3 regions of the Streptomyces sp. NPDC001922 genome follow, and region 1 is predicted to be linked to each of the others. Evidence: riboswitches for the same ligand, from Rfam matches in the RefSeq annotation. Region 1 holds a riboswitch; each other region holds the start of a gene.
The links. A riboswitch is a leader RNA that binds a small molecule or an ion and turns the genes downstream of it on or off. The one in region 1 is predicted to bind thiamine pyrophosphate.

Region 1 (7,411 bases):
CTCGGCGTGCCGGGCCTGCTCCGCCGCGGGCACGTCCAGCGCGGTGACCCCGGTCTCGTTGACCGTGACCCGGGTGCCCGTGCCCTCGGGTGTGAGATCGAACTCGATCAGCGTGGAGCCGCCCCGGCCCGGCGGCACATCGGGGCGCAGGGCCATCCGGAAGCTGACCCGGTAGGGGGCCTCGACCATCTCCACCCGGCCGTGGAACTCCCCCTGGTCGTCCCAGCGGAACCGGAGGGCGCCGCCCGGCCGCAGGTCCAGCTCGGCGCCGCCGAACGCGTACCAGGACCGGATGTGCTCGGCCGTGGTGAGCACCCGCCACACGCGGTCGGCCGGGGCCGGGACGTACACCTCGCGCTCGACGCGGTCGGGGACCTCATGCGCCACGGGGACCACCTCCGGTTCCACGCTACGGCCTGACGGGCCGGCCCCGCCGGAGCGGCTCGCGCCGGTCACCGGGGTGCCGGAGCCCGGCCGTGGCCGGGCGGGCGTTCCGGCAGGTGCGGGGCGGTCCGGTGCCTACCCGAAGGCGGGCCGTTCCGGGTCCAGGGCCGCCAGGCCCTCCGTCGGCGAGGACGCCTCCGCGAAGTGCCGGCGCGGGATCCGGCCCGCGCGGTGGGCCAGCCGTCCCGCCTCGACCGCGTGCCGCATCGCCCCGGCCATCAGGACCGGCTCCTGGGCGCGGGTCACCGCCGAGGCCAGCATCACCGCCGCACAGCCCAGCTCCATGGCCAGCGCCGCGTCCGAGGCGGTGCCCGCACCGGCGTCCAGGATCACCGGCACCCGCGCCCGCTCGGTGATCAGCCGGAAGTTGTGCGGGTTGCGGATGCCGAGCCCGGAGCCGATGGGCGAGCCCAGGGGCATGATCGCGGCACAGCCCACGTCCTCCAGCCTGCGGGCGAGGACCGGGTCGTCGTTGGTGTACGGGAGCACGGTGAAGCCGTCGTCGACGAGCACTTCGGCGGCGTCCAGCAGCTCGACCGGATCGGGCAGCAGCGTCCGCTCGTCCGCCACCACCTCCAGCTTGATCCAGTCGGTGCCCAGGGCCTCCCGGGCGAGCCGCGCGGTCAGCACCGCCTCGCCCGCGGTGAAGCACCCCGCGGTGTTCGGCAGGACGCGGATGCCGAGCCGGTCGAGCACGGACAGCACCGAGCCCTGGACCGTCGGGTCCAGCCGGCGCATCGCGACGGTCGTCAGCTCGGTGCCGGAGGCGATGAGCGAACGTTCCAGCACGTCCAGGCTGGGGGCGCCGCCGGTGCCCATGATCAGCCGGGAGCCGAAGGTGGTGCCGGCCAGGGTGAACGGATCGGCCGCGGCCGTGTCCGGCGGAGCGGTGGTGCCGGTCGGAGCGGTGGTGTCGGTCATGGTCAGCCTCCCTGGACCGCGGTCAGGATCTCGACGCGGTCGCCGTCGCCGAGTGCGGTGGCGGGCCACTGGCCCCGCGGCACCACGGCCTCGTTGAGCGCGGCGGCGACACCCGCCGGTGCGGTGGTGAGCGTCGCGACGATCCGGTCGAGCGTGGTGCCCTCCGGGACCTCGCGGGGTTCGCCGTTGACGGAGACGGTCACGCGGGCTGCTCCTGCCGTACGGGGGCGTCGGATGCGTCGGACACCGGGGCCGCGGGGCCTCCGGAGGTGAAGCGCAGCGGGCTGAACGGACGGGCTTCGGGCGGGAGTTCACCGGTGCACAGCACCTCCGCCAGAGCGTCGCCGGTGACCGGTGTGAGCAGCACGCCGTTGCGGAAGTGCCCGGTCGCCAGGTGCAGTCCGGGCAGGGCGGTGGGTCCCAGCAGCGGGGCGTTGTCCGGCGAACCGGGGCGCAGCCCGGCCCGGGTCTCCACCAGCGGGAGTTCGGTGATGCCCGGCACCAGCTCATGGGCGTCGCGCAGCAGTTCGTACACCCCGCCCGCGGTGACCGTGGTGTCCCAGCCCAGTTCCTCGCTGGTGGCGCCGAGCACCAGCTCGCCGTTCTCCCGGGGCACCAGATAGACCTGCCCGCCGCGGACCACGGCCCGTACGGTCCGGGAGAGGAACGGCGCGTACGCCCCGGGCACCCGCAGCCGCAGGACCTGGCCCTTGACCGGGCGGACCGGCGGCACGACGGCCTCGGGGACCCCGGCGAGGCGGCCGCTGTGGCTGCCGCCGGCCAGGACGACCTGACCGGCGGCCAGTTCGGTGCCGTCCTCCAGCACGGCCCCCACCGCCCGGTCCCGGACCACCCGCAGCTCCCGGGCCCACCCGCGGTGCAGCACCACGCCGGCCCGCTCGCAGGCGGTGACCAGCGCCGCGGCCAGCCGCCGGGGGTCGGTCTGGTGGTCGCCGTCCACCCGGAGCCCCCCGCGCACGCCCGGCGCGAGCATCGGCTCCAGGCGCCGGCACTCGCGCCCGGTCAGCCACTGCGAGTCCAGCCCGCAGCGGACCTGGAGGGCGTGCAGCTCCCGCAGATGGGCCCGGTCGTCGGCGTCCAGTGCGACCGCCAGGGTGCCGCAGGCGCGGTAACCGACGTCCTGGCCGCTCGCCTCCACCAGCTCCGCGGCGAACTCCGGATAGCGCTCCGCGGAGGCGAGGTTGAGGCCGAGCAGGGTCTCCTCGCCGTAGTGCAGTTCGGAGACGGCCGCCAGCATCCCGGCGGCGACCTGCGCGGCGCCCCCGCCGGGCACCGGATCGGCGACCGCGGTGCGCAGCCCCCGCTGCGCCGCCCGCCAGGCCGTGACGAGGCCGATGATGCCGCCCCCGACGACGAGGACGTCATGACGGTGCTGCGCGGTGGTGTGCCGGGGGGTCCCGCGCTGTGCGGTGACGGTGTGCGGTGCGGTCCCGTGCGCCGGGGCGCTCTTCTCGGGGGTGCCGTTCTCGGGCGCGTGCATGGGCGTCCAGCCCCTCCCTTCGCCGGCATGACCCGGATCAGGTTCGTACGGTCGGAGGCCGGTCAGCCTCCCTCTCAGCCCGGTCCGTCCGGGCTCCCGCGAGTGCTCTACGGCCGTCACCTTAACGTGCCGCCTTCCGGCCCATGAAGGGAGCGGCGAACCGGAACGGCCCCCCGTACCGGGCCCCGGGGCCGGGCCGCGGACGGCCGGCGGCGGGACCGGCAGGTGGCCCGAGGCCGGACGGGACAAGCCGCCTTCCCGCGGAAGCCCCGCATGATGCTGTGTCAGAGATCTCGGTGCGCGGGTCTGCGGCGGGCCCCCGCCGCGGACCTAGAGTGACCGTGTGAGTGAGGACAGGCAGCACACCGGGGACCGGGTCGTCATCGTCGGCGCGGGCATGGCGGGGGTGCAGACCGCCGTCGCGCTGCGGGAACAGGGCTGGACCGGCGGTGTCGCGCTGCTCGGCGCCGAGCCGCACCAGCCGTACGACCGGCCGCCGCTGTCCAAGGCCGTCCTGCTCGGCAAGGCCGACGGCTCGGCCTTCGAGATCGACTTCGCCGCCCTCGGCATCGACCTGCTCCTCGGCCGCCGGGTCACCGCCGTGCGCCCCGGTGAACACGTGGTGGAGACCGCGGCCGGGCCCGTGCCGTACGACCGGCTCGTCATCGCGACCGGCGCCGACCCCGTCACCCTCCCCGGCGGCGACGCGCCGGGCCTGCATCTGCTGCGCACCCTGGACGACGCCGAGGCGCTGCGCCCGGTGCTCGCGGCGCGGCAGGACGTCGTGGTGGTCGGCGCGGGCTGGATCGGCGCGGAGTTCGCGACCGCGGCGCTGGAGGCGGGCTGCACGGTGACCGTCGTCGAGGCCGCGGAGCGCCCCCTCGCCGGGGCCCTGCCCGCCGAGGTCGCCGAGCCCATGCGGGGCTGGTACGAGGAGAGCGGCGCCCGGCTGATCACCGGGGCGCGCGTGGAGACGGTGGAGCCCGGCGCCGTACTGCTGGCGGACGGCACGCGGCTCCCCGCGGACGCCGTACTGGTCGGCATCGGAGCCCGCCCCGCGACCGGCTGGCTGGCCGGATCGGGCATCGAGCTCTGCCCCGACGGCTCGGTCCGCGCCGACGACCGGCTGCGCAGCTCCGCACCGGATGTGTACGCGGTCGGCGACTGCGCCTCCTTCCCCTCCGCCCGGTACGGGGAGCGGCTCCTCGTGCACCACTGGGACAACGCGCTCCAGGGGCCCCGCACGGTGGCCGCCGACATCATCGGCGGAGCGGCCGAGGCGCAGGTCTACGACCCGGTGCCCTACTTCTGGTCCGAGCAGTTCGGCCGGTTCGTCCAGTACGCGGGGCACCACGCCGCCGCGGACACCACGGTCCGGCGCGGCGATCCGGACGGCGCCTCCTGGTCGGTGTGCTGGCTGCGGGACGGCGTGCTGGTCGCGCTGCTGGCGGTGGGCCGTCCGCGTGACCTCGCGCAGGGCCGCAAGCTCATCGAGCGGGGCGCGCGGATCGACCCGGAGCGGGCCGCGGACCCGGCGGTGCCGCTGAAGTCCGCGGTTCTCTGAGGCGCCGGGGCGTACCGCGGCTGCTCCCGGCCACCGGAACACTCCGCCCGGCCCGGCATCCCCGGCCGGCGCCTCCTGCCCCGTGCTCCCCGCCCCTTGTGTGGCGCGCCGGGGCGCCGGGGGCCGGATCCCCGGCCGGAGCGGCAGCCCGTCCGGACCGGTGCGCGGCCCGGCCGCGCACCGCACGGCCCACCGTTGAGCGGGGCCGTCGGAGCGGCCCGTCGCCCGACCGGTGGGCACCGGCTCGGCGGCGCTCGGCTACCGGCTGTCAGCCCCAGATGGCAGGCTTGTCCCCGTGACCGAGATTGACACAAAGACCGATGCCCTCGTTTCCTCCTGGCTCACCCTCCCCGACATCGCCGAGCGGCTCGGTGTCGAAGTGACCCGGGTCCGGCAGCTGGTCAAGGAAGGCCAGCTGATCGCGGTGCGCCGTGGCGAGAACCGGGTGCTCCAGGTGCCCGCCGACTTCATCGGCGACGGCCGGGTCGTCAAGGGCCTCGCCGGCACACTGACGCTCCTGAAGGACGACGGCTTCACCGACGAGGAGATGCTGGAGTGGCTCTTCACTCCGGATCCGACCCTCCCCGGCACCCCGGCCCAGGCCTTGCGGGAGAATCGCGGCACGGAGGTGAAGCGCCGCGCTCAGGCGCTCGCCGTCTGACCGAGAACCGCTCGGGCGTGCGGGCCGGCGAGACCCGGCCCGCACGCCGCCCAACCCCGGGGGGACCACGCCATGGCCACCACCACCGCCGTGACGCAGCTCGAAGGTGCCCGGCTCTATCTGTGCACCGACGCGCGCAAGCGCCAGGGCGACCTCCCGGAGTTCCTCGACGCGGTGCTCGCCTCCGGCGTGGACATCGTCCAGCTGCGCGACAAGGGCATGGAGGCCCGCGAGGAGCTGGAGCACCTGGAGGTGTTCCGGGACGCCTGCCGACGGCACGGCAAGCTCCTCGCGGTGAACGACCGGGCCGATGTCGCGCACGCCATCGGCTCCGACGTCCTGCACCTGGGCCAGGGCGATCTGCCGGTGCCCGCCGCCCGCGCCGTCCTCGGCGACTCCGTGCTGATCGGGCGCTCCACCCACGCCGAGGCGGAGGTGGCGGCCGCCGCCGACGAGCCCGGCGTCGACTACTTCTGCACCGGCCCCTGCTGGCCGACCCCGACCAAGCCGGGCCGTACCGCGCCCGGCCTGCCGCTCGTCCGCTACGCCGCCTCGCTGCGCCCCGCACGGCCGTGGTTCGCGATCGGCGGCATCGACGCGTCCAACCTCGACGAGGTGCTGGACGCCGGGGCCCGGCGGGTCGTGGTGGTCCGCGCGGTCACCGAGGCGGACGACCCGGGGGCGGCCGCCGCGGATCTCGCCAAGCGGGTGCGCGCCCGCGACGCGTGAGCGAACGCGTCGCCTGGGCGAAGGCGGCGTGTGAACGAATGCCGCGTGTGAGCGAAGGCCGTCTGGTTGATGAACGCAGCGGGTGAGAGAACGCGACCGGTGCGTGAACGCGGTGTGTGACCGGCGTGGCCGGTGCGCGTCACCGGCCCAGCATGTGGACGGGAGCGTAGCGAATCGGTCATATCGTCGGCTTTGATTGGGGCTCGGCCCTGCCGATGGATAACCTGCCGGTATGGCCCTCGGCACTGCATCCACCCGCACGGATCGCGCACAGACGGTCCGCGACCTGCTTGCCTCGGGCAAGCGGTCCTTTTCGTTCGAGTTCGCCGCACCCAAGACCGAGAAGGGCGAGCGCACTCTGTGGAACGCCATCCGCAGAATCGAGGCGGTCTCGCCGACCTTCGTCTCCGTGACCTACGGCGCCGGGGGCTCCTCCCGTGAGGGCACCGTGCGGGCCACCGCGCGGATCGCCACCGACACCACCCTCACTCCGGTGGCCCATCTGACCGCGGTGAACCACTCGCTCGCGGAGCTGCGCAACGTCATCGGGCACTACGCCGACGCCGGGATCCGCAACATGCTCGCGCTCCGCGGCGACCCGCCGGGCGACCCGATGGGGGAGTGGGTGCGGCACCCCGACGGGGTGGAGTACGCGGCGGACCTGGTGCGGCTGATCAAGGAGTCGGGCGACTTCTGCGTCGGTGTCGCGGCCTTCCCGGAGATGCACCCGCGCTCGACGGACTGGGACAGCGACGTCCGGCACTTCGTGGACAAGTGCCGGGCCGGAGCCGACTTCGCGATCACCCAGATGTTCTTCTATGCGGAGGACTACCTCCGGCTGCGCGACCGGGTCGCGGCGGCGGGTTGCGACACCCCGATCATTCCGGAGATCATGCCGGTCACCAACGTCCGGCAGATCGAGCGGTTCGCCCAGCTCAGCAACGCCGCGTTCCCTCCGGAGCTGGCCGAGCGGATCCTGACGGTCAAGGACGATCCAGCGGCTGTACGCTCCTTGGGGATCGAGTACGCCACGGAGCTGTGCGCGCGGCTGATGTCCGAGGACATTCCCGGGCTGCACTTCATTACCCTGAATCACTCCACGGCGACGCTGGAAATCTACGAGAATCTGGGACTGCATCAGCAGTCCTGACGGCCGGGAAGCGGCGGAATCGGGGCGGTAATGGGCTGGACGATCCTCTACATCGCGTTCGGCATCGTTGCACTGTGGCTGCTCGGTGAGGTGCTGCTGCAGTACAAGGCGCGACTGCGCTGGCGACTGCTGGCCTTCGTCGGATTCCTCGGCGTGGTGATCGGTGTGCTGATGCCGTCGGTGCTCGTGATCGCGGTGGGCGCCATCGCCTTCGCGATCGGGCAGACGTACGTCACGCTGTCGTTCCGCAGCGGTTTCTCGCGGGGCTGGGCCCTCAAGGGCCTCGGCCGCTTCGGCCGGACCAAGGACGACGCCCCCTCCGCGGAGCCCACCCTGGAGGTCTCGGACCTCCAGGCGGTGGACGGCCCCGAGGACCAGGGCGCCCCGGAGGTCCACCAGCCGCAGCCGATACCCGAGGAGACCGGCCAGTACGGCGTCTAC
Region 2 (7,411 bases), on a different contig from region 1:
GGCGGCGTCGGACGAGATGCGCGGGTCGCTGGACATAGCGCCGCTGGGCTTCATGCCCATGGGCTGGCCCCCCGACCGGCCTCCGGCCGACCCGGTCCGTGGGAGCGGGCGGTGAGCATCCGCGGGTCCACGTGACCAGGGTGAGCCCCGGCCCGGACGCCCTCCGGCGATCTGCGACACTGGTACGGCCATGCCTAAGCCCGGAGAACTCACCTTTGCCGTGCCGCGCGGAGCCAAGAAGCCCCCGCGGCACCTCGCCGACCTCAGCCCCGCCGAGCGCCGCGAGGCCGTGGCCGCCATCGGGGAGAAGCCGTTCCGCGCCGGTCAGGTGTCGCGCCACTACTTCGCGCGGTACGCCCACGACCCGGCCGACTGGACCGACATCCCGGCCGCGGCCCGGGAGAAGCTGGCGGCCGAGCTGCTGCCCGAGCTGATGTCCGTGATGCGGCACGTCTCCTGCGACAACGACACCACCCGCAAGACGCTGTGGAAGCTCTTCGACGGGACGCTGGTGGAGTCCGTGCTGATGCGCTACCCGGACCGGGTGACCATGTGCATCTCCTCGCAGGCGGGCTGCGGGATGAACTGCCCGTTCTGCGCCACCGGGCAGGCCGGTCTGGACCGCAATCTGTCGACCGCCGAGATCGTGCACCAGATCGTCGACGGGATGCGGGCGCTGCGGGACGGCGAGATCCCCGGAGGCCCCGCCCGGCTGTCGAACATCGTCTTCATGGGGATGGGCGAGCCGCTGGCCAACTACAACCGGGTCGTCGGCGCCATCCGCCGGCTCACCGACCCCGAGCCCGACGGCCTCGGTCTCTCCCAGCGCGGCATCACCGTCTCCACGGTCGGTCTGGTGCCGGCCATGCTCCGGTTCGCCGACGAGGGCTTCAAGTGCCGGCTCGCGGTCTCCCTGCACGCGCCGGACGACGAGCTGCGCGACACCCTGGTGCCGGTGAACACCCGCTGGAAGGTGCGCGAGGTGCTCGACGCGGCGTGGGAGTACGCGGAGAAGTCCGGCCGCCGGATCTCCATCGAGTACGCGCTGATCAGGGACATCAACGACCAGGCGTGGCGGGCCGACCTGCTCGGACGGCTGCTCAAGGGCAACCGGGTGCACGTCAACCTCATCCCGCTCAACCCGACGCCCGGTTCCAAGTGGACCGCGTCCCGGCCGGAGGACGAGAAGGCGTTCGTCGCCGCGCTGGAGGCCCACGGTGTGCCGGTGACCGTCCGCGACACCCGCGGCCAGGAGATCGACGGGGCCTGCGGGCAGCTGGCCGCCTCCGAGCGCTGACCGGAACCGGCCCGGGGCGGACCCGGGCCGGTTGCTAGGGTGTGTTCGAATACATGCAGATTCCGACAGGGGAGCGCCACAGCGCTGAGAGTGCGGCAGCGAGCCGCAGACCCTCGAACCTGAACCGGGTCATTCCGGCGTAGGGAGTTCGGTCACCACTCAAGCTGTTGCGCCTCGCCCGGCCGCGCTCCGCGGCACCGGGCGGGGCCGCGTCTCTTCCTGGGCGGGAGTCCGGAGCCGACGGTTCCGGGGAACGCAGCCAGGAGGAACTCAGTGAGCACCACCAGCAAAAGCACGGCCAGCAGAAGCACCACCGGAAGAGTCGCCGCGGCCGTCCTCGCGGCAGCGGTCGGCATACCCGCCCTGGCCGCCTGTGGCGGAGGGGACTCCGGGAACGGCGCCTCGTCGAAGACGGTCACGCTGGTCACCCACGACTCGTTCAACGTCTCACCGGCCGTCCTGAAGCAGTTCGAGAAGCAGAGCGGCTACACGGTGAAGCTGCTGCCCGGCGGGGACGCCGGTGCCGCCGTCAACCAGGAGATCCTCTCCCGGGGCAACCCGCGCGGGGACGTCTTCTTCGGGGTGGACAACACCCTGCTGTCCCGTGCGCTCGACCACGACCTGTTCACGCCCTACGAGGCGAAGGGCCTGGCCGGGGTGGACCGGAAGCTCCAGCTCGACGCCGCCGAGCACCGGGTCACCCCCGTCGACTCCGGTGAGATCTGCGTCAACTACGACCGGAAGTACTTCGCCGACAAGAAGCTGGCGCCGCCGAAGACGTTCGCCGACCTGACCGAGCCGCGGTACAAGAACCTGCTCGTCACCGAGAACGCCGCCACCTCCTCGCCCGGCCTCGCCTTCCTGCTGGGCACGGCCGCCGAGTACGGGGAGTCCGGCTGGCAGGGCTACTGGAAGAAGCTGAAGGCCAACGGCGTCGAGGTGGTCGACGGCTGGGAGCAGGCCTACAACGACCGGTTCTCCGGCTCGGCCGCCGGACGGAAGGGCGACAAGCCGCTCGTCGTCTCCTACGCCTCCAGCCCGCCCGCCGAGACGATGGGCGTGAAGCCGCAGCCGAAGCAGGCCCCCACCGGCGTCGCGACCGGCACCTGCTTCCGGCAGATCGAGTTCGCCGGGCTGCTGAACGGCGCGAAGAACGAGAAGGGCGGCAAGGCCCTGCTCGACTTCCTGCTGACCAAGCGTTTCCAGGAGGACGTGCCGCTGCGGATGTTCGTCAACCCGGCGCTGCGGGACGCGAAGGTGCCCGGGATCTTCACCCGGTACGGCGCGAAGATCGACGACCCGGCCACCCTGGCCCCGCAGAAGATCGCCCGGCACCGTGAGCAGTGGGTCGAGCAGTGGTCCTCGCTCGTTCTGAAGTAGCCGGACCCCGGGGAGCCGGCCGGCGCGGCGCGCGGCGGCCGGTCCCCGGGGGCGCGGTGCGGTTCGGCCTGATGGCCGTCCCGCTCGCGTTCTTCGCGCTCTTCTTCGCCTACCCGGTGGCGGCCATCGTCGGCCGTGGCCTCCGGGAGGGCGGCCAGTGGCGGACCGGCCGGATCGGGGAGGTCCTGACCGACCCGGACGTGCTGGACGTGCTCTGGTTCACCGGGTGGCAGGCGGCGGCCTCGACCGCGCTGACCCTGGCGGTCGCGCTGCCCGGCGCGTACGTCTTCGCCCGATTCGACTTCCCCGGCAAGCAGCTGCTGCGGGCGGTCGTGGCCGTGCCGTTCGTGCTGCCGACCGTGGTGGCCGGATCGGCCTTCCTCGCCCTGCTGGGCCGCGGCGGCATGCTCGACGCGCTGTGGGGCGTCCGGCTGGACACCACGGTCTGGGCGATCCTGCTCGCCCACGTCTTCTTCAACTACGCCGTGGTGGTCCGCACCGTGGGCGGCCTCTGGGCCCAGCTCGACCCCGGCCAGGAGGAGGCGGCCCGGGTGCTCGGCGCGAGCCGGTTCGCGGCCTGGCGCCGGGTCACCCTGCCCGCGCTGGCCCCGTCGGTGGCCGCCGCGGCGCTGATGGTCTTCCTCTTCACCTTCACCTCCTTCGGCGCGGTCCAGATCCTGGGCGGCCCGCGCTACGCCACCCTCGAGGTGGAGATCTACCGGCAGACCGCGCAGCTGCTGGACCTGCCGACCGCCGCCGTGCTGACCCTGGTGCAGTTCGCCGCCGTCGCCGGGATCCTCGCGGTGCACGCCTGGACGGTGCGGTGCCGGGAGTCGGCGCTGCGGCTGGTCGACGCGGCGACCACGGCCCGGCGCCCTCATGGGGCGGGGCAGTGGGGGCTGCTCTGGGCGGTGGTCGCGGTCATCGGGCTGCTCCTCGTGCTGCCGCTGGGTGTGCTGGTGGAGCGGTCCCTCGCCGGGCCCGACGGGTACGGGCTGACCTTCTACCGGGCGCTGCAGTCGTCGGCCGCCAGTGGCGGGACCTTCGCCGTCGCCCCGCTCCGGGCGGTTCTGAACTCGGTGCAGTACGCCCTGGCGGCGACCGGGATCGCCCTGGTGGTGGGCGGACTCGCGGCCGCCGCGCTCACCCGCGCAGGGGCTCCGGGGAGCGTCGGCCGCCCGTTCCGGCGGCGGCAGGCCGGGCCGCGGAGCGGCGGGCGGCTGATCCGCGGGTTCGACGCGCTGCTGATGCTGCCGCTGGGCACCTCGGCGGTGACCGTCGGCTTCGGCTTCCTGATCGCCCTGGACGAGCCGCCGCTGGACCTGCGCACCTCGTGGCTGCTGGTGCCGCTCGCCCAGGCCCTGGTCGGGGTGCCGTTCGTGGTCCGCACCCTGCTGCCCGTCCTGCGGGCGGTCGACGTCAGGCTGCGGGAGGCCGCGGCCGTGCTCGGCGCCTCCCCGCTGCGGGCCTGGCGCGAGGTGGACCTGCCGATGGTGCGGCGCGCGCTGCTGGTGGCGGCGGGTTTCGCCTTCGCCGTGTCCCTCGGGGAGTTCGGCGCGACGGTCTTCATCGCCCGCCCCGACCACCCGACCCTGCCGGTGGCGGTCGCCCGCTTCCTGGGCCGCGCCGGGGAGCTCAACTACGGGCAGGCGATGGCGCTCAGCACCGTCCTCATGGTGGTGTGCGCGACCGCGCTGCTGGCGCTGGAACGTATCCGCATCGACCGTTCGGGAGAGTTCTAGATGGTGTCGCCGCACCCGATGCTGCGCCTGGACGGGGTGACCGTCCGGTTCGGCGACCGCACCGCGCTGGACGCGGTGGACCTGGAGGTCGCCGAGCACGAGTCGGTGTGCGTGCTCGGGCCGAGTGGCAGCGGGAAGTCCACCCTGCTGCGGGTGGTGGCCGGGCTCCAGCGGGCCGACGCCGGCGGGGTGTTCCTCGCGGGGCGGGACCGCACCGCGGCGCCGGCGCACCGGCGCGGGGTGGGCCTGATGTTCCAGGACCACCAGCTCTTCCCGCAGCGCGACGTGGGCGGCAACGTCGCCTTCGGCCTCCGGATGCGCAAGGCTGGCCGGGCCGAACAGGAGCGCACCGTCGCCGAACTGCTCGACCTGGTGGGCCTCCCCGGCGCCCAGCGGCGGGCCGTCACCGCGCTGTCCGGCGGCGAGCAGCAGCGCGTCGCCCTCGCCCGGGCCCTCGCCCCGCGGCCGGATCTGCTGATGCTCGACGAGCCGCTGGGCCAGCTCGACCGCAGTCTGCGGGAACGGCTGGTGGTGGAGCTGCGCGAGCTGTTCCACCGGCTGGGCACCACGGTGCTCGCCGTCACCCACGACCAGGCGGAGGCGTTCGCGCTGGCCGACCGGGTGGTGGTGATGCGGGACGGGCGGATCGCGCAGACCGGGACGCCGCTGGAGGTCTGGCAGCGGCCCGCCTCGGAGTTCGTGGCCCGGTTCCTGGGCTTCGAGAACGTGGTCACCGCGACCGTGCGCGGCGAGACGGCCGACACCCCCTGGGGCACGGTGCCGGTGCCGGCCGGCAGCGCGCCCGGCGCCTGCCGGCTGCTGGTCCGCCCCGCCGGGGTGCGGCTCACCCCGGCGGCGGACGGCCTGCCCTGCACGGTGGCGGCCCGGACCTTCCGCGGCACCCATGTGACGCTCCTGCTGGAGCCCGCGCGCGGCCCGCGCCTGGAAGCGGCGTGCGCCCTGCGGGACGCGCCGGAGCCCGGCACGGAGGTGGGCGCCGCCTTCACCGCCTCCGAAGTGGTCCTGCTGCCCGGCGGCTGACGGAACGTCCCGGGGCGGGGGCCCGGCTGCCCGGGGCCGGCCGTCGCGCAGCCCGGGTTCAGCCCTCCGTGGCCGCCGCGCCGAGCCGCCGCAGCGCCTCCGGGGCCTCCTCCACCGAGTCCACCAGGGCGATCCGGGAGGCCATGGAACGCTCCTCCGCCAGCGCCTGGAGCAGCGGCCAGGTGGGGAAGCGGCGCGTCCAGTGGTCCCGGTCGACCAGCACCATCGGTGTCGGCTCGCCCCGCGACTCGTAGTAGTTCGGCGTGGCGTTGTCGAAGATCTCCTGCACGGTGCCCGCCGCGCCCGGCAGGAAGACGACGCCCGCGGTGCACCGGGCCAGCAGCCCGTCCTCCCGGGTCGCGTTGGAGAAGTACTTGGCGAGGTCCGAGGCGAACGCGTTCGGCGGCTCGTGACCGTAGAACCAGGTCGGCACCCCCACCGACGGTCCGCCGCCCGGCCACCGCCCGCGCACCTCGAACGCCGCCTGCGCCCAGTCGCCCACCGAGGGCGTGAACGAGGGGGTCTTGCCGAGCAGTTCGAGCGCCTCGTCCAGCATGGCGTCGGTGAAGCGGACGGCGTACGCGCCGAGGTTCGCGGCCTCCATGGCGCCCGGGCCGCCCCCGGTGGCGACGGTGAAACCGGCGTCGGCGAGCGCGCGGCCCAGCCGGGCGGCGCCCGCGAAGGCCTCCGTGCCGCGCGCCATGGCGTGCCCGCCCATGACCCCGACCACCCGCCGCCCGGAGAGGAGTTCGTCGAGCGCGTCGGAGACCGCGTCGTCGTGGACGGCCCGCAGCATCGAGCCCATGATGTCGCCGTCGGCCCGGGTCTGTTGGAACCAGGCGTACGCGCGGGCGTCCGGGGTGGCCGCGTACCCCGCGCCGTCCAGGCCCCGGAAGAGCTCGTCGGGGGTGTAGAGCGTGCCCCGGTACGGATCGAACGGCAGCTCCGGCACCGGCGGGAAGACCATCGCGCCCTCCGCCCGGACCTTGGCCGCGGCCTCCTCCGCCATCGCGCAGCCGAGGAACACCGCCCCGGCGCTCCGGGTGGCGAGGAGCCGTTCCGTACGGCCCGTCAGGTCGACGGACTGGATGCGGTGGCCGCGCAGCGAACCGGCCGCCACCACCTCGTCGAACTCGGCCAGGGATTCGATCTCACGGTCGTCGGCGCGGCCTGCGGCGGCTGATATCGGATGCACGCCGGTCATCGTAGGGGAGCGGGGTCAGCGGGTGAGGGGCAGTGCGGCGAGCTCGGCGACGAGCCAGGTGAGCGGGGCCAGCACGGCCACCGTCACCGCGCCGCGCAGCGCCGCCGCCCGGCGCAGCGTGCCCGCCGGGACGCCGAGCCGCCGCAGCGCCCCGGTGGTGTCGGTACGGGCGCCCTTGGTCTCCAGGGCCGCGGTCAGCACGGTCGCCGTGACGCAGGCCAGCACGAGCGCCGCGCCCATCCCGGTGAGCGGGCCGAACGGCCGCCCGCCGGGGCCGTCCGGCGCCGAGCCGTACAGCCGGGTCGCGGCGAGCGCGGCCGCGACGACCGCGCAGAGCACCCCGAGGGGACGCCCGATGCGCTGCGCCTCCTCCTGGAGGACCCGCCCGGACAGCAGCCGCAGCGCGCCCGGCCGGCCCGCCGCCAGCAGCCGTCCGCACAGGTGGGTGATGCCGGGGCAGGCGAGCACCAGGCCGGTCGCGATGAGGACCCAGCCGCCGACGGCGCCCGGCGGGATGGCGTCCAGCCGGCCCGGGAGCGGGAGGAGTTCGTCGGCGGCCGGCGGGGCGCCGGCGGCGTACGACACCAGGGCCAGGCCCGCCGCGGTGAGCGCGATCCCCCAGGGCAGTCCGCCGAACAGGGTGGCCCGGGCGTTCGCGTGCTCACTGGCGGCGGCCGGCTGCTGCGGGTCGGGTGCCGCGCCGGGCCGCTGCTTCCGCGGGCGCAGCGAGAGGGCCCCGGCCGCGGC
Region 3 (7,411 bases), on a different contig from region 1:
CACGACCCGATGGTCAGCGAACTGGTCCGGCAGGGCCTCCCCGTCGTCTCCGACGGCCGGCCCGCGGGCTCGCTGCCGGTCACCGCCTGGGTGGACAACGACCACGAGGCGGCCGTCCTCGGCCTGCTCGACCATCTCGCCGACGCCGGGGCGCGCCGCATCGGCCTGCTCACCGGCACCACCACGGACACCTACACCCGGCTGTCCACCACCGCGTACCTCTCCTGGTGCGAACGGGTCGGCCAGGAGCCGGTGTACGAGGAGTACCCGGCGCACGACCCGTGTGCCGGCGCCGTCGCGGCCGACCGGCTGCTCGCCCGGCCCGACCGGCCGGACGCCGTCTACGGGCTGTTCGACCCCAACGGCACCGACCTGCTCGCCGCCGCCCACCGCTACGGCTTACGGGTCCCCGAGGACCTGCTGCTCGTCTGCTGCAGCGAGTCGACCGTCTACGCCGCCACCGACCCGCCGGTGACCACGCTCTCCCTCAAACCGCGGCGGATCGGCACCGCCGTCGTCCAGCTGCTCATCGACGCCATCGAGGGCCTGGACACCGATCGCCCGGTGGAACAGGTGATACCGACGGAGCTGATCGTGCGGGCGTCCTCGCAGCGGCGTCCGCCGCGCACCACGGTGAGCGCCCCGCGGCCGGCGCCGGGAGGCTGATCACGCGGCCGGGCGGGCAGGCGTGACACGGGACGGCCGGACCTGCCCGGCGCAGGAACCTCCGGGACATCCCGCGCGGGGCAATACCGGGTCATTTCAGGAGAAATGACCGACGATCGTGGCCGCCACCGCGATTGACAGCCCCCTGGTGCGTCACAACCTGCGAGCGGCATTCCTATGATGGGCGCACGACACCGCGGACCGCCGCCGACCAGGCAGGTCCGACCGGTGCACGGCGTCGCGATGGTGGAGGGGTCAATGACTCAGGGGGCCGGTCAGGGACCCGCGGTTCGGGCCGTGGTGGGCATGCCGCCCGCGCCCACGCACGGCATGCAGTCGGTACCCGCGCATGCCCCCGTGGCGCCGCCGGCCCCGGGGCCGGTGCCCGTCCCGCTTCCGGTGGACCTTCCGCCGGAGTACACCCCGACCGAGCGGGACCTCCCGGTGATCCGGCGCAGGACGGTGGAGGACTCGGCGACCATGGACCTCCACCCGGTCACCCGGACCGACACGGTCGTCGACACGGTGCTCGCGCCGCAGGGCGCCGCGACGGCCGCGGACGGACCGGGCCCGCTCTTCGTCGTCGGCGACGTCCACGGCTACCTCGACGAGCTGCGCGAGGCGCTGGCCGCCCAGGGTCTGATCGACTCCGAGGACCGCTGGGCCGCCGGCAACGCCCGTCTCTGGTTCCTGGGCGACTTCACCGACCGCGGCCCCGACGGCATCGGCGTCATCGACCTGGTGATGCGGCTCTCCGCCGAGGCCGCCGCCGCGGGCGGCTACTGCAAGGCCCTGATGGGCAATCACGAACTGCTGCTGATCGGCGCCAAGCGGTTCGGCGACACCCCGGTCAACTCCGGTGCCGGCACCGCCTCCTTCCAGGCGGCCTGGCTGCTCAACGGCGGCCAGCGCACCGACATGGAGCGGCTGGAGGACCACCACCTGCAGTGGATGTCCCGGCTGGACGCCGTCGTGGAGGAGGACGGGCATCTGCTCGTGCACTCCGACACCACCGCGTACCTCGAGTACGGCGACTCCGTCGAGGCCGTCAACGACCGGGTCACCGAGATTCTCCAGCGCAGCGACGCCGATGAATGCTGGGATCTCTTCCGCAAGTTCACCAAGCGTTTCGCCTTCCGCGACGAGGCCGGGCCGCAGGCGGTGCACGAACTGCTCGCGGCCTACGGCGGGCAGCGGATCGTGCACGGCCACAGCCCGATCCCGTATCTGCTGGGCGAGGTGGGCTCGGAGGAGGGCGAGGAGCCCGGGGCCCCCGATGTGGAGGGCCCGCACATCTACGCCGACGGGCTGGCCATCGCCATGGACGGCGGCGTCACCATGGCCGGAAAGCTTCTGGTCGTCCAGCTCCCGCTGGCCGATTGACGCATATCGGATGCGGCGCGGGGGCATCCGGCGCGCGCACAGAACGGCCATTTTCCGGAAACTCCCTGTCACCGTCCGCCGGAAGCGCTCTACCATCGGTTTATCCGTAGCAGGCTCTCCTCCGTTTCCGCCCAACTGCCCGGTGAGAGCCGGCACACCGGCCTACGGAGCATCGGGGGACGCACATGAACAGCGCTCCGCATCTGCTTCCCGAGGACCGTCCGGAGTTCGAGCGGGTCCTCGGCGAGGCGCTGCGCACCGCGAGTGAGCGGCAGGATCCGGCCGCCCTCGGACCACGGCTCAGCAGTGAACAGCTCCGGACGATGGCCCTCGCGGCCGCGACCGCCATCTCCGCCTGCGCCGCCACCGAGTACCGGCACTACGTCAAGGTGCGCGGCGAGCAGCGCGCTCCGGCCGCCGTGCCGGAACCGCGGCACGGCGAGGACCGCGGGGCGGTGGGGCTGGCCGCGGCCATGGGTGAGGCGGCCGAGGCCTCCGGCGCGGGGCTGCTGGCGGTGGTCTCGGTGCTGGCCCCGGTGCTGTCGGGCATCGCGGCGGTCATCTTCCTGCTGCTCGGCTTCTCGCTGCGCGCCCTGAGCGGGGACTCGTCCGTCGCCGGTCCGCTGATCGGCGCGGGCTGGGCCTTCGCGGCGCTGACCGCGGCCGGGATCGTGGTCGCCATGGCCGGGCTGCTGCTCACCGCGCACCGGAACGGGGCGAGTTCGGTGCGGGCCGTCGCGGAGGACGACCGGGCCACGGCGGTCGGCGAGGCCCGGGAGGCCTGGCGGCGGGCGCTGCTGGAGCGTGGGGTGCTGCCGTTCCTCCGGGAGGCCCAGGCCGGCCCGGCGGCGTCGTCCGACGGGTACGGCGAGCGGACGGAACCGGTATCGCGCACGCCGCATCTGGGCTACTCCCGGCCGGGGTTCAGCAGTCCGGCGACCGAGGCCGGGCCGGAGGACAGCCGCCCGCGCTTCAACAGCCCCGGGTACACGAGCCCGGAGTACGGCGGGCCGGAGCACCGGCCGGAATGACGGTGCTGCGGACGGAATGACGGTTACGGCAGCCGGAGTGACGGGGTGCGGCGGCGATCCGCGCGGCACGGCCCTGTACCCCGGCGGCCGCCCGGTGCTCCCTGCGGGCACCGGCGCGGACCCGGTCGCCACCGGGCGGAGACGACCTCGTCACCGGAACGTCTGTTCGTGGCCGGATTCGTATGGCAGGCTCGGTTCCCCGTACGCGTCACGATGCACCACCGCACCACTGCACCACTTATGCGACCGCACGACCGCACGACCTCACGCCGTCACGACCGAAGAGAACACGCTGTGCTGTCTCTCCCTGTCACGCTGGCCGCCCGCCTGCTGCCCGTCGCGGTGCTCGCCGCCGCGGGCTGGGGCCTGACCGGTGATCCGTCCGGGGCCACCCGTCCCACGGCATCCTCCGACACCGCGCCGTCGCTGAAGTCGGCGGCCGCGCCCGGCTTCGACAAGCCGCCCGCCCCGTGCGGCGCCCTCTCCGCGAAGACGGTCGAGAAGCTGGTGCCGGGCGCCGGAGCGAACGGCTCCGAGATCCGGAGCACCGATGCCCGGCGGCGTTCCGGCTGTTCGTGGCATGCGCTGCAGGGCTACGACTACCGGTGGCTCGACGTGGCGTACGAGGTCTCCCCGGCCGGCGAGCGGGCCCGTACGGCCGGCGCCGTGTACGGCGGGCACCGGCAGCCGACGGCCGTACCGGACCTGGGCGAAGAGGCCTCGGTGGGCACGAAGGTCACCGAGGAGGACGGCCAGCCCACCCGCCGGACGGTGGTGGCCGTCCGTGCGAAGAACGCGGTGGTCACCGTCACGTACAACGGCAGCAACTTCGAGAACAGCACGGCACCGTCGTCGGGAACGATGCGCGAGGGGGCGCTCACGGCAGCGCGGGAGGCCGTCGCGGAGCTGGCGGGCGTGGGTTCCTGACGCCGGCCGGGCACCGGACCTACGCCGCGCCCCCGGCTCGTCCGTGGACGGGCCGGGGGCGGTGCGTTCGCCGGCAGGGGCGTGCGGTCAGTCCGCCAGCGGCAGATAGACCCGGTTCCCGCTCGCCGCGAACTCCTTCGACTTCTCCAGCATCCCCGCCTCGATCTCCGCCGGGTCGGCGCCGGAGTCACCGCCGAACTGTTCGGTGATGCTCCTGCTGATCTTCATCGAGCAGAACTTCGGACCGCACATGGAGCAGAAGTGCGCGGTCTTTGCGGGCTCCGCGGGGAGCGTCTCGTCGTGGTAGGCCCGTGCCGTGTCCGGGTCGAGCGCCAGGTTGAACTGGTCCTCCCAGCGGAACTCGAACCGGGCGTCGGAGAGCGCGTCGTCCCACGCCTGCGCGTCCGGATGCCCCTTGGCGAGGTCCGCCGCATGCGCCGCGATCTTGTACGTGATGACACCGGTCTTCACGTCGTCCCGGTCCGGCAGGCCCAGGTGCTCCTTGGGCGTGACGTAGCAGAGCATCGCCGTGCCCCACCAGGCGATCATCGCGGCGCCGATGCCCGAGGTGATGTGGTCGTACGCGGGCGCCACATCGGTCGTCAGCGGGCCGAGCGTGTAGAACGGCGCCTCCTCGCAGATCTCCTGCTGGAGGTCGATGTTCTCCTTGATCTTGTGCATCGGGACGTGGCCCGGGCCCTCGATCATCGTCTGCACGCCGCGGGACTTGGCCACGGAGTTGAGCTCGCCGAGCGTCCTCAGCTCCGCGAACTGCGCCTCGTCGTTGGCGTCCGCGATCGAGCCGGGGCGCAGCCCGTCGCCCAGTGAGAAGGTGACGTCGTAGGCCGCCAGAATGTCGCAGAGCTCCTCGAAGTTCTCGTAGAGGAAGCTCTCCTTGTGGTGCGCCAGGCACCAGGCGGCCATGATCGAGCCGCCGCGGGAGACGATGCCGGTCTTGCGGCGGGCGGTGAGCGGGACGTAGCGCAGCAGCACGCCGGCGTGGACCGTCATGTAGTCCACGCCCTGTTCGGCCTGCTCGATGACGGTGTCCTTGTAGATCTCCCAGGTCAGTTCCTCGGCCTTGCCGTCGACCTTCTCCAGTGCCTGGTAGAGGGGGACGGTGCCGATCGGGACGGGGGAGTTGCGCAGCACCCACTCGCGGGTGGTGTGGATGTTGCGGCCGGTGGAGAGGTCCATGACCGTGTCGGCGCCCCAGCGGGTGGCCCAGGTCATCTTCTCCACCTCCTCCTCGATGGAGGAGGTGACCGCGGAGTTGCCGATGTTGGCGTTCACCTTCACCAGGAACCGCTTGCCGATGATCATCGGCTCGATCTCCGGGTGGTTGACGTTGGCCGGGAGCACCGCGCGTCCGGCGGCGATCTCCTCGCGCACCACCTCCGGGGAGACGTTCTCGCGGAGCGCGACGTACTCCATCTCCGCGGTGATCTCCCCGCGCCGGGCGTACGCGAGCTGGGTCACCGCGGCGCCGTCCCGGCCCCGGCGGGGCTGCCGCGGACGGCCCGGGAAGACGGCGTCGAGGTTCTTCAGCCCGCCGCGCGGCGAGGTGTGCTTGATGCCGTCGTCCTCGGGGCGCAGCGGCCGCCCGGCGTACTCCTCGGTGTCGCCCCGGCCGACGATCCAGTTCTCCCGGAGCGGCGCGAGTCCGCGGCGGACGTCCGTGCCGACGGCAGGGTCGGTGTACGGGCCGGAGGTGTCGTACAGCGTGACGTCCCGGCCGTTGGTGAGGTGCACCTGCCGCACCGGGACCCTGAGGTCGGGGCGCGATCCGGTCAGGTAGCCCTTGTGCCACCCGATCGTCTTCGCCTCGTCCGCAGTCGAGTCGTCCGCAGTCGAGGCAGGCGTGTGTGCATCCTGGATGGTCATGAGACCTACTCCCTACGCCGGCATTACCCGGTAACAGGTTCGGCGGTCGACGCAGCTGTGAGGTCCGGGGTCTTCCCCGGGTCCGTCCGTCAGCGCCCTCTCAGCCCGGTGCTCCGAGCTCCCGCGTGTGCAAAGTGCCTTCACGTTAACGGTTCGTTCCGGAAGGTGAAAAGGGGGGCTGCGGGGGCGCGGTCCCGGCCCGGGCGCTCCCCCGGTTCCCGCTCGGTGAACTCCGCTGCGCACGGGCCGGTGTGCGCGGCGTGCGGCCCGTCCGGAAGGCAGCGGGCCGTACTCGCGGGTACCGGTGGCGCGGGTTCCGCCCGTTCCCGCTCTTGCGATGATCGGTCGGTGACCCCATCGCCCGATGCCCACGCGCACACCCACAGCCACGGTCCCGCCGCGCCCGTCTCCCGGCACCTCCGCAAGGTCATCGCGGCGGTGCTGATCCCGTTCGCCGCGGCCGTCGTGGCGGGGCTGGTCGTCCTCTGGCCGGGCGGTGTGCCGGACCACAAACCCTCCGGGGTCGGCTTCGACCGGAAGACCGAGTCGGGCCGGGTCCTCACCGTCACGGCGGTGAGCTGCGCCAGCGCGGGCGGCGGGTCCCAGCAGCCGCCCGCCTCCGGTGGGCCGGAGCAGCAGCCCCCGCAGGGGCAGGGCGGTGCGGGCCGGGACGGCGGTACGTGCAAGAAGGCGACCGTGGAGATCACCTCCGGCAAGGACAAGGGCCGGAAGTTCGACGAGATCGTCCAGCCCGACGCGCCACGGCAGTTGGAAGCCGGGCAGGGGGTCGTCGTGGCGTACGCCCCGGACGCGCCGCGGGAGTTGCAGTACTCGGTCACCGACGCGGACCGGACGGTCCCGATGGCCCTGCTCGCGGGCATCTTCGCGATCGCGGTGGTGGCCGTCGGCCGGCTGCGGGGTCTGTTCGCTCTGATCGCGCTCGCGGTGAGCTTCGCGGTGCTGTCCCTGTTCATCCTGCCGGCGATCCTGCAGGGGTCGAATCCGCTGGTGGTGGCGGTGGTGGGGAGCAGCGCCATCATGCTGATCGCGCTGTACATGTGCCACGGCGTCAGCGCCCGGACGTCCGTGGCCGTGCTGGGCACGCTGATCTCGCTGCTGCTGATCGGCCTGCTGGGCTCGCTGTTCATCGGCTGGGCGCGGCTGACCGGCAACACCTCGGACGAGACGGGACTGATCCACGGTCTGTTCCCGGGCATCGATCTGAGCGGTCTGCTGCTGGCCGGGGTGGTCATCGGTTCGCTGGGCGTGCTCGACGACGTGACGGTGACGCAGACCTCGGCGGTGTGGGAGCTGAAGCAGGCGGATCCGACGATGTCGGTACGCCGGCTCTACCGGGCGGGCCTGCGCATCGGCCGGGACCACATCGCGTCGGTGGTCAACACCCTGGTGCTGGCCTACGCGGGCGCGGCGCTGCCGCTGCTGCTGCTGTTCTCGGTCGCGCAGAGCAGTGTGGGGACGGTCGCGAACAGCGAGATCGTCGCGGAGGAGATCGTGCGGAC

Region 2: it holds a riboswitch for thiamine pyrophosphate, as region 1 does, so the genes downstream of both, ACFYYR_RS12250 (thiamine ABC transporter substrate binding subunit) here and thiO (glycine oxidase ThiO) in region 1, are expected to answer to the same signal.
Region 3: it holds a riboswitch for thiamine pyrophosphate, as region 1 does, so the genes downstream of both, thiC (phosphomethylpyrimidine synthase ThiC) here and thiO (glycine oxidase ThiO) in region 1, are expected to answer to the same signal.

What each region holds. Positions count from the first base shown of each region.
Region 1 is NZ_JBIASV010000011.1:323,388-330,798, reverse strand. Features, by position in the region: gene ACFYYR_RS22455 (SRPBCC domain-containing protein) at 1-387, opposite strand, end outside; gene ACFYYR_RS22450 (thiazole synthase) at 520-1,365, opposite strand; gene thiS (sulfur carrier protein ThiS) at 1,368-1,568, opposite strand; gene thiO (glycine oxidase ThiO) at 1,565-2,866, opposite strand; TPP riboswitch at 2,864-2,976, opposite strand; gene ACFYYR_RS22435 (NAD(P)/FAD-dependent oxidoreductase) at 3,264-4,430, shown strand; gene ACFYYR_RS22430 (Rv2175c family DNA-binding protein) at 4,726-5,091, shown strand; gene thiE (thiamine phosphate synthase) at 5,164-5,820, shown strand; gene metF (methylenetetrahydrofolate reductase [NAD(P)H]) at 6,053-6,970, shown strand; gene ACFYYR_RS22415 (hypothetical protein) at 7,001-7,411, shown strand, end outside.
Region 2 is NZ_JBIASV010000006.1:80,423-87,833, reverse strand. Features, by position in the region: gene ACFYYR_RS12260 (hypothetical protein) at 1-115, shown strand, start outside; gene rlmN (23S rRNA (adenine(2503)-C(2))-methyltransferase RlmN) at 191-1,297, shown strand; TPP riboswitch at 1,355-1,461, shown strand; gene ACFYYR_RS12250 (thiamine ABC transporter substrate binding subunit) at 1,571-2,677, shown strand; gene ACFYYR_RS12245 (ABC transporter permease) at 2,653-4,419, shown strand; gene ACFYYR_RS12240 (ABC transporter ATP-binding protein) at 4,420-5,460, shown strand; gene ACFYYR_RS12235 (LOG family protein) at 5,519-6,655, opposite strand; gene ACFYYR_RS12230 (hypothetical protein) at 6,680-7,411, opposite strand, start outside.
Region 3 is NZ_JBIASV010000009.1:44,426-51,836, forward strand. Features, by position in the region: gene ACFYYR_RS17835 (LacI family DNA-binding transcriptional regulator) at 1-666, shown strand, start outside; gene ACFYYR_RS17840 (metallophosphoesterase) at 910-2,049, shown strand; gene ACFYYR_RS17845 (hypothetical protein) at 2,235-3,080, shown strand; gene ACFYYR_RS17850 (hypothetical protein) at 3,375-4,007, shown strand; gene thiC (phosphomethylpyrimidine synthase ThiC) at 4,095-5,891, opposite strand; TPP riboswitch at 5,884-6,026, opposite strand; gene ACFYYR_RS17860 (YibE/F family protein) at 6,240-7,411, shown strand, end outside.